3 regions of the Streptomyces sp. NPDC031111 genome follow, and region 2 is predicted to be linked to each of the others. Evidence: riboswitches for the same ligand, from Rfam matches in the RefSeq annotation. Region 2 holds a riboswitch; each other region holds the start of a gene.
The links. Region 2 has a riboswitch for cobalamin ahead of ACZ470_RS36385 (energy-coupling factor ABC transporter permease). Riboswitches for the same ligand answer to the same signal wherever they lie in the genome.

Region 1: it holds a riboswitch for cobalamin, as region 2 does, so the genes downstream of both, ACZ470_RS32575 (cobalamin biosynthesis protein) here and ACZ470_RS36385 (energy-coupling factor ABC transporter permease) in region 2, are expected to answer to the same signal.
Region 3: it holds a riboswitch for cobalamin, as region 2 does, so the genes downstream of both, ACZ470_RS17495 (ribonucleoside-diphosphate reductase subunit alpha) here and ACZ470_RS36385 (energy-coupling factor ABC transporter permease) in region 2, are expected to answer to the same signal.

What each region holds. Positions count from the first base shown of each region.
Region 1 is NZ_JBVIGS010000020.1:57,628-60,888, reverse strand. It holds gene ACZ470_RS32580 (cobyric acid synthase) at 1-409, opposite strand, end outside; gene ACZ470_RS32575 (cobalamin biosynthesis protein) at 406-1,347, opposite strand; cobalamin riboswitch at 1,470-1,607, opposite strand; gene ACZ470_RS32570 (hypothetical protein) at 1,789-2,010, opposite strand; gene ACZ470_RS32565 (inorganic phosphate transporter) at 2,052-3,261, opposite strand, start outside.
Region 2 is NZ_JBVIGS010000027.1:79,639-82,899, reverse strand. It holds gene ACZ470_RS36400 (energy-coupling factor ABC transporter ATP-binding protein) at 1-52, opposite strand, end outside; gene cbiQ (cobalt ECF transporter T component CbiQ) at 49-798, opposite strand; gene ACZ470_RS36390 (energy-coupling factor ABC transporter substrate-binding protein) at 805-1,179, opposite strand; gene ACZ470_RS36385 (energy-coupling factor ABC transporter permease) at 1,176-1,886, opposite strand; cobalamin riboswitch at 1,917-2,099, opposite strand; gene ACZ470_RS36380 (ABC transporter substrate-binding protein) at 2,302-3,261, shown strand, end outside.
Region 3 is NZ_JBVIGS010000007.1:334,752-338,012, forward strand. It holds gene mctP (monocarboxylate uptake permease MctP) at 1-347, shown strand, start outside; gene ACZ470_RS17490 (GNAT family N-acetyltransferase) at 427-933, shown strand; cobalamin riboswitch at 949-1,110, shown strand; gene ACZ470_RS17495 (ribonucleoside-diphosphate reductase subunit alpha) at 1,235-3,261, shown strand, end outside.

The DNA.
Region 1 (3,261 bases), on a different contig from region 2:
CGGCACCTTCACAGATCACCGCGTCATACGTGCCCCGCAACTGCTCCAGACAGTCCAGCACCGTGCCCAGCAACCGTTGTTGGCGCCCGCCGTGGTAGCCGCGCGCGCTCAACTCGCCGACCGGCTTGCCCAGCAGCACCACCTGGCTGGACTGCTCGCCGCCCGGCTTGAGCAGCACCGGGTTCATCAGCGCGGTCGGCTCCACCCGGCAGGCCTGGGCCTGCATGGCCTGCGCCCGCCCGATCTCGGCGCCCTCCCGGGTCACGAACGAGTTCAACGACATGTTCTGCGCCTTGAACGGGGCCACCTTGACGCCCTGCCGCGCCAGCCACCGGCAGATCCCGGCGGTCACCACGCTCTTGCCGGCGTCCGAGGTGGTCCCGGCGACCAGCAGACCCCCACCGCTCATGACGTACGTCCCTTCACGACGCTCCGTGCGGCGGCAGCGACCCCGAGCGCGAGCCAGCCGACCCGCCGCGAGAGCCGTACCGCCCGGTCGATGTCGGCGACGGCCACGGCACGCCCGCCGCCGTTGAGGACGGGCCGGTGCTCGACCCGCCCGCCGTAGGAGAGGGTTCCGCCGAGCCGCACCCCGAGCGCGCCCGCGAAGGACGCCTCCACGGGTCCGGCGTTGGGGCTCGGATGCTTCGCGGCATCGGCGCGCCACGCCCGCACAGCCCCGCGCGGGTCGGATCCCGCGAGCGCGGCGAGTACGGCGGTCAGCCGCGCCCCCGGCCATCCGGCGACGTCGTCGAGGCGGGCGGAGGCCCAGCCGTAGCGGCGGTGGCGGGGGGACTTGTGGCCGACCATCGCGTCCAGCGTGTTGACGGCCCGGAAGCCGAGCAGTCCCGGCACCCCGGCGACGGCACCCCACACCAGCGCGCCCACCACGGCGTCGGAGGTGTTCTCGGCGACGGACTCCACCACCGCGCGGGCGATGCCGTCGGCGTCCAGGGCCTGCGGGTCCCGGCCGCACAGGTGCGGCAGCCGCGCCCGGGCCGCCTCGACGTCCCCGGCCTCCAGCGCCCGCTCGATGGCGCGGGCCTCCCGGGCCAGCGAGGTCCCGCCGACGACGGCCCAGGTGGCCACGCCGGTCAGGGCGACGGAGGCGGCGGGGGAGGAGCGTACGCAGCGGGCGGCGAGGGCGCCCAGCGCCACGGTCCCGCCGACGCACACGGCGGCGTGCACCGCGCCCCGGCCCCGGTCGTCCCGCCACAGCACTCGTTCCACGGCAGCCGCGGCCCGCCCGAAAGCGGCGACCGGATGGCCCCGGCGGGGATCGCCGAGCAACAGGTCGCCGAGGAGGCCGGCGGCGGCGCCGTACGCGAACACGCGATCGGCACCCATGGGTTCAGCCGGTGACGGATCCGGAGGGAGCGGCCCCGAGGTGGGGCGGGGTCTCGCTGGTCGACCTCAACAGGCAGCCGCGCATGGCGATATGTCCTCACTCAGGGTGTCCACGCCCTGGTTCGACGAGACCGGCGGTGAGAGTTCCTGGCTCCCGGGGTGTTCACCCCGGTGACAGTGGCGGGACCGCGCCGGAATCGCACCGGCTTCCTCTCCTGCCGCCGTATTGGCTCAGGCAGTCCACCACGGCCCCGGAAGGGCCGTCAACTTGCCGTTGACCTGCGAGGCTGAAGTGTGCTGAGGCCCACAGAGGGGCTCCGGTGGGTGAACCGCGATCGGAGGTCCGCGGAGGCCGTGGAGGTCCGCACACGTCGGCGGGCGGTGCGGGCGCCGAGGCTCCCGCACCGCCCGCCGGACGAGTGCGATGTGTGACCGGGCCGATCAGGCCATGATCAGGTAGATGCCGTATGCCACCGCCGCCGCGCACGCCGCGAAGCAGGCGTAGGCGCCGGTGACCGCCAGGGCCGCGGACTGGCCCTGGGCGGCGGCCCGCTCACGGCGGGACAGGCCGTTGATGCCGAGGGTGAACAGGGCCACCAGGGCCACGGTGACCACGAGGCTGACGCCGAAGACGGAACCGAGGGCCGCCCAGTCGATCTTCATGGTGCTTCTTCTTCCTTCGTACCGGGGTTACCGCGTCGCGGTCAGACGGTGGTCTTGGCCGAGGGGGCCGCCGGGTCGGTGGCGGCGGGAGCGGCGATGGTGGCCGCGAGCTCCTCGGTCACGGTGCCCGCCGGGGGCGGGGTCACGGCGGCCATGGCCTGCGTCACCACGCCGGACGGCTCCTCGCCCGGGACCTGGTGGTCGTTGACGTTGGTGTGGTCGATGACCTCACGCCGGGAGATCTTCCAGATCGCGGCGCTGGAGGCGACCAGGAAGACGGCCACGAGGGCGGTGCCCCAGTCGCCGAAGTCGCAGACCCACTCGGCGAGCGCCGCGACGAGGGCCGCCGCCGGCAGCGTCAGACCCCAGGCGACGAACATCCGGGTGGCCGTCGACCAGCGGACGACACCGCCCTTGCGGCCCAGGCCCGCGCCCATCACGGAACCGGAAACGGAATGCGTGGTGGAGAGGGAGAAGCCGAGGTGCGACGAGGCCAGGATGACCGTCGCGGCACTGGTCTGGGCGGCGAAGCCCTGCTGCGGCTGGAGGTCGGTCAGACCCTTGCCCATGGTGCGGATGATGCGCCAGCCGCCGAGGTAGGTGCCGAGCGCGATGGCGATGCCCGCGGAGAGGATGACCCACATGGGCGGGTCGGAGTCGGGGGCGAGGGTGCCGCCGGCGACCAGGGCCAGGGTGATGATGCCCATCGTCTTCTGGGCGTCGTTGGTGCCGTGGGCCAGGGAGACCAGGCCGGCGGAGGCGATCTGCCCGGCGCGGTAGCCCTTCTCGGAGGCCTTGCCGTCGGCCTTGCGGCCCAGGCGGTAGGTCAGCCGGGTCGCGAACATCGCGGCGAGGCCGGCCACCAGCGGGGCGGCGATCGCGGGGATCAGGACCTTGGTGACGAGGACGTCGCCGTGCACCGCGCCGAAGCCGGCGGAGGCGACGGTGGCGCCGATCAGACCGCCCATGAGGGCGTGCGACGAGCTGGACGGGAGACCGACCAGCCAGGTCAGGAGGTTCCAGAGGATCGCGCCGACCAACGCGGCGAAGATGACCTCGGGACGGATGCCGGCCTCGTCGACGAGGCCCTTGGAGATCGTGTTGGCGACCTCCACGGAGAGGAAGGCGCCTACAAGGTTCAGTACGGCGGACATGGCCACCGCGACCTTGGGCTTGAGCGCACCGGTCGAAATGGTCGTTGCCATCGCGTTCGCGGTGTCGTGGAAACCGTTCGTGAAATCGAACGCGAGT
Region 2 (3,261 bases):
CCTCGTACGCGAAGGACGCGCCCCGCAGGGCGACCAGCACGGACTCGCTCACGACAGTGGCCTTTCCAGTACGAGGGTGAGGGCGGCCAGCGCCGCCAGGAGCGCCACGCTCGCGACCGTGAACCGGACGGAGACGCGGGCCTCGGGGACCAGGACGCGCAGGGTGCCGTCGTAGCCCCGCCCGGCCAGCCCGGTCTGGAGCCGCGCCGCCCGGTCGAAGGAGCGGACGAACGCGGTCGCGCCGAGCCCGCCGAGGGAGCGCCAGGCCGCCGCGCGGGTGGTGTGCCCGAGCCGGGCCGCCTGCGCCTCGCGGATCCGGCGCACCGAGTCCAGCAGCAGGAAGCTCATCCGGTACGTCACCAGCGCCACGTCCACCAGCGGCGCCGGCACCCCGGCGCGCACCAGGCGCGGCAGCAGATCGGACATCGGGGTGGTGAACGCGAACAGCAGCACCCCGAGGGAGGCCGCCGACGTGCGCAGCAGCAACTCCCCGGCGCGCAGCGGCCCGTCCTCGGCCGGGGACACGAACCCGTCCGGGCCGCCGACCTGCACCAGCAGCGTCAGCGCCCCGGTGACGCAGAAGCCCAGCGGCACCCGGTAGGCGCGCCACAGCCGCCGCCCCGGCACGCCCGCCGGGCCGAGCAGCACCACGAGGGCGGTCAGCAGCACCAGGGCCGCGCCCGGCCACGGGGGCAGCGAGACGGCGAGCACGGTGAGGCCCAGCCCCAGTACGGCCTTGTCCACGGGATGACGGCGGCGCCAGCGGCTGCTGTGCGCCGCCGCGTCGATCGGCAGCACGGGCCGTCAGACCCGTCGTCGTTCGGGAGCGGCTTCGTCACCGGCGCCGGCCTCGTCACCGGCCTCCGCCGCCGCGAGTGCCCGCGCCTCGCCCTGCCGCCGCCCGCGCCGCAGCCCGAAGTAGTACGCGAGGACGCCCGCGCCGAGCGCCGCCTGAAGGGCGAACAGCGCCGACTCGATCTCCCCGGACGGCGGTTCGTACAGCGGCGCGAACCACGGCTCGTAGTCCGGGTCGATCTCGGCGATCGCCGTCTCCGCCTCGGCGTCGGAGCCCGTGAACGGCTCCTCCTTGTGGTCGCCGAGCCCGAGCACCAGGGGGATCACCGCGAGCGCGGCCACGAGCACCAGCAGCAGCGTGTTGATCTTCGCGTTACGGCTCATCGGGCCACCGCCCCGGCCGAGTCCGCCGTCTTCCGCCCGGCCGCCGAGGCCACCAGCACCCCGAGCCGGGTCAGCTCACCCCTGCTCGACTGCACCAGCATGCGCATCACCAGCACGGTCAGCAGCCCCTCGCTCACCGCGAGCGGGATCTGCGTCACGGCGAAGATGGAGCCGAACTTCCCCAGCGCGCCCAGGAATCCACTGCCCGGATCGGGGAAGGCGAGCGCCAGCTGCACGCTCGTCACGCAGTACGTCGACAGGTCGGCGACGAACGCGCCGGAGAACACCGCGACCATCAGCGGCACGTCGTACCGGCGCAGCAGCCGGTAGACGCCGTACCCGGCCCACGGGCCGACGACCGCCATCGAGAAGACGTTGGCGCCCAGGGTGGTCAGCCCGCCGTGGGCGAGCAGCAGCGCCTGGAACAGCAGGGTGATGGTGCCCAGTACGGCCATCGCCGGCGGGCGGAACAGGATCGCGCCCAGCCCCGTACCGGTCGGGTGGGAGCAACTCCCCGTCACCGACGGCAGCTTGAGCGCGGACAGTACGAACGTGAACGCTCCCGAAGCGCCGAGCAGCAGCGTGCTCTCGGGATGTTCCCTGACCTCACGGATGAGCGACCGGGCTCCGTGGACGACGAACGGCGCCGACGCGACGCCCCAGGCGACCGCGTGCGCCGGTGGCAGAAAACCCTCGGCTATGTGCATGGCTCAGCAGACCCTCTCCAGCACCTCGTGGATGGTTGACGCGCCTTGGCCGGTCTCCTGGCTGACGGGTACCACCGCCCGTGCTCCGCCTTCCCGGGTCCCGAAGAACCCAGTGGCTGCCCGCGAGGGCCGGAGCCGGACTTCCCGATCACAGTGGCGAGGGCCGCACCGGTATCGCACCGATTTCCCGTCACCAAGGCGTGGTGACAGTAGTGCCCGTTCCGGTCCGGTGACAAGCGGCCACAGGGGGCGCTCGGACGGCGCCCGGCAGCTCCCACCCCGGCGCACACCTGAGCACTTGACACGGGCGGCGCCGCCCCTCGGAACGGGGGAGTGAGGGGCCGGCGTCATGGGTAGAGCCTTGCTGCAATTAATATGCAACAACGACTTTCAGGCAACAGGGGTGTGAGGTTCCATGACGACCCGACGAATACGGGCCGCCGCCGCGGTCGCGATGGCCGGCGCGGTCGCCGCCTGCTCGGCGCCGGGCGGGGGCGGCGCGGACGGCGGAGCGTCCGCCGAATCCGTCGTGATCGGTGTCCCGTCCGAACCGGACACCCTCAGTCCGCTGCTGGGTTACGGCAAGGACGGCAACTCCAAGATCTTCGACGGCCTCCTCGCCCACGACGCCGACATGAAACTGAAGCCGGCCCTGGCGAAGGCGCTCCCCGAGGTCACCGACGGCGGCCGCACCTACACGTACACCCTGCGCGACGGCGTGACGTTCAGCGACGGCGAGCCGCTCACCGCCGACGACGTGGTCTTCACCTACCGCACCGTGCTGGACGAGAGGACCAACAACACCGCCAAGAGCGAACTCGACGCCATCAAGGAGGTCAGGGCGGAGGGCGACGACAAGGTCGTCTTCACCCTCGACCACCCCTACGCGGCCTTCGCCTCCCGCACGGTGCTGCCCGTCGTCCCCGAGCACATCGCGGGCGAACAGGACCCCAACACCGGCTCCTTCAACACCAAGCCGGTCGGCACCGGACCGTACGTCCTCACCGGCTGGAGCAAGGGCGAGAAGCTCACCTTCAAGGCCAATCCGGACTACTGGGGCGGCGCCCCGAAGGTGAAAAAGCTCACCATGGCGATCATCGCCGACGACGACGTCCGCGCCACCCGGCTGCGCTCCGGCGACCTCGACGGCGCGACCCTCCCGCCCAACCTCGCGGCCACCTTCAAGGACGACGACGGGAAGAGGACGTACCGGGCGACGTCGTACGACTTCCGCGCCGTGACCCTCCCCACCGGCAACCCGGTCGCCGGCGACACCGCGATCCGCCGCGCCCTCGACCTCGCCGTGGACCGCGAGGCCATGGTCGACAAGATCCTCGACGGCGCCGGCCGCCCCGCCTACGGCCCGTTGCCCATC
Region 3 (3,261 bases), on a different contig from region 2:
TGGTGGGCGGTCTGTTCACCCGCTGGTTCCACCGCTGGGCGCTGATCGGCGGCTGGGCGGTCGGCATGATCTACGGCACGGTCGCCGCGTACGGGGTGGCCTCGCCGACGCAGAAGCACTTCGGCGGGTCGTCCGAGGAGATCCCGGGCATCGGCGAGATCGGTTACATCGGTCTCACCGCCTTCGTGATCAACGTCCTGGTCACGGTGGTGCTGACCTTCGTCATGAGGGCCGTCAAGGCGCCCGAGGGCGTCGACGAGACCAAGCCGCAGGACTACACGGCGGACGCGGGCGACCCCGGTGTCCAGGTGGAGCTCCCGCCGGCCACGGCGGGCAGCTCGCACTGACGCGGTACACGCCTGAGGCGACGGGCCGCCGGAGAAAATCCGGCGGCCCGTTGTCGTACCCGTCCGGCACACTCCCCTCATGGACATCGTCATCCGGCCGGTGGAGCCCGGCGAGCACACGGAACTCGGTGAGATCACCGCGCGGGCCTATCTGCTGGACGGGCTGCTCGACTTCGGGGAGAGCGACGCGTACCTCGACGAGCTCAGGGACGTGGCGAAGCGGGCGGCCGCCGCGGAGGTGCTGGTCGCCGTGGAGAACGGGTCGGTGCTGGGCGGGGTGACGTTCGTGCCGGGCCGCGGCCCGATGGCCGACATAGCGGGGCCGGGCGAGGCGGAGATCCGGATGCTCGCGGTCGCCCGCGAGGGCCGGGGCCGGGGTGCCGGGGAGGCGCTGGTGCGCGCCTGCGTCGACCGGGCGCGGGCCGTCGAGGGCTGTGTTCGGATCGTGCTGTCGACCCAGCGCACCATGCGCTCGGCCCACCGCGTCTACGAGCGGCTGGGTTTCACCCGCACCCCGGAGCGCGACTGGAACCCTCTGCCGGAGCTGGACGACATCACTCTTCTCACCTATGAGTTGACGCTCTGACACCTCCGCGACACAACATATGGGCCTGCTGGCGGCACCCGGCACAAGATGTATGCTCATGCTCGCTGTCGCCGCAGGGGAATCCGGTGTGAATCCGGAACTGTCCCGCAACGGTGTACCCATGCCCGCGTGCGCATGGGCGTCAGTCCGAGGACCTGCCGACAGTGCGCCCGGCCGTCCGGTCCGGGTGCCCTGACGTCCGGGCCTCGCGGAATGGGCCGGTGGACGCGACGCCCCGTGCGCTCGTGTGCTGCCCCCTGCCCTCTTCGAGGCCCCCGTGCCGAGCGAGGGAGAGCCCCACGTGACCATCGCGCCAGCCGATCCGGCTTCAGCGATCGACGTGACCGCGGAGAGCGACGGACCCGGTGCCGCGTTGCTGCGGACCCTGACCGAGCTGACCGCCGACCTGCCCGACGCCGACCCCGGCCGGGTCGCCGCCGCCGCGCTGCGCGGCCGGTCCGCCCGTGCCGACGAGGCCGAGCTGCGGGAGCTGGCCACCGAGGCGGCGGCCGGTCTCATCTCCGAGGACCCGGCCTACTCCCGGCTCGCCGCCCGGCTGCTGACCATCGGCATCCGCGCCGAGGCCGCCTCGCAGGGGGTCACGTCCTTCACCGAGTCCGTCGCGACCGGGCACCGCGAGGGCCTGATCGCCGACCGGACCGCCGACTTCGTCCGGCTGCACGCCGCCCGCCTCGACGCGCTGATCGATGTCCGGGCCGACGACCGCTTCGGCTACTTCGGCCTGCGCACCCTGCACAGCCGTTATCTGCTGCGGCACCCGGTCACCCGCAAGGTGGTCGAGACGCCCCAGCACTTCCTGCTGCGGGTCGCCGCCGGTCTCGCCGAGGACGACACCGTCCGCGCCCTGGACGAGGTCGCCCGGCTGTACGGGCTGATGAGCCGCCTGGACTATCTGCCCTCCTCGCCCACCCTGTTCAACTCCGGTACACGGCACCCGCAGATGTCGTCCTGCTATCTGCTGGACTCCCCCAAGGACGAGCTGGACTCGATCTACGACCGCTACCACCAGGTCGCGCGCCTCTCGAAGCACGCCGGCGGCATCGGCCTGTCCTACTCCCGCATCCGCGCCCGGGGTTCGCTGATCCGCGGCACCAACGGGCACTCCAACGGCATCGTGCCGTTCCTGAAGACACTCGACGCCTCGGTCGCCGCCGTGAACCAGGGCGGTCGGCGCAAGGGCGCGGCGGCCGTCTACCTGGAGACCTGGCACTCCGACATCGAGGAGTTCCTGGAGCTGCGGGACAACACCGGCGAGGACGCCCGCCGTACGCACAACCTGAACCTCGCGCACTGGGTGCCGGACGAGTTCATGCGCCGGGTGAACGCCGACGCGTCCTGGTCGCTGTTCTCCGCGGCGGACGTGCCCGAACTGGTCGACCTGTGGGGCGAGGAGTTCGACGCGGCGTACCGGGCCGCCGAGGCGAAGGGCCTGGCGCGGAAGACGCTCCCGGCCCGCGAGCTGTACGGGCGCATGATGCGCACGCTCGCGCAGACCGGCAACGGCTGGATGACCTTCAAGGACGCCGCCAACCGGACCGCGAACCAGACGGCGACCCCGGGGCACGTCGTTCACTCGTCGAACCTGTGCACGGAGATCCTGGAGGTCACCGACGACGGGGAGACGGCGGTCTGCAACCTGGGGTCGGTCAATCTGGGCGCGTTCGTCGACCAGGCGGCCGGTGACATCGACTGGCAGCGTCTCGACGAGACCGTCCGCACGGCCGTCACCTTCCTCGACCGGGTCGTGGACATCAACTACTACCCGACCGAGCAGGCGGGCCGCTCCAACGCCCGCTGGCGCCCGGTGGGCCTGGGCGCGATGGGTCTCCAGGACGTCTTCTTCCGGCTCCGCCTGCCCTTCGACTCGGCCGAGGCGAAGGCGCTGTCCACGCGGATCGCCGAGCGGATCATGCTCGCCGCGTACGAGACCTCCGCCGACCTCGCCGAGCGCAACGGCCCGCTCCCGGCCTGGGAGAAGACGCGTACGGCCCGGGGCGTGCTGCACCCCGACCACTACGACACGGACCTCACCTGGCCGGAGCGCTGGGCGGCGCTGCGCGAGCGGATCGCCTCCACGGGGATGCGCAACTCGCTGCTCCTGGCGATCGCGCCCACCGCCACCATCGCGTCGATCGCGGGTGTGTACGAGTGCATCGAGCCGCAGGTGTCGAACCTGTTCAAGCGCGAGACGCTGTCCGGGGAGTTCCTCCAGGTCAACTCGTATCTGGTGGAGGACCTCAAGCGGCTCGGCGTGTGGGACGCGCGCACCCGTGAGGCGCTGCGCGAGGCCGGCGGCTCGGTGCAGGA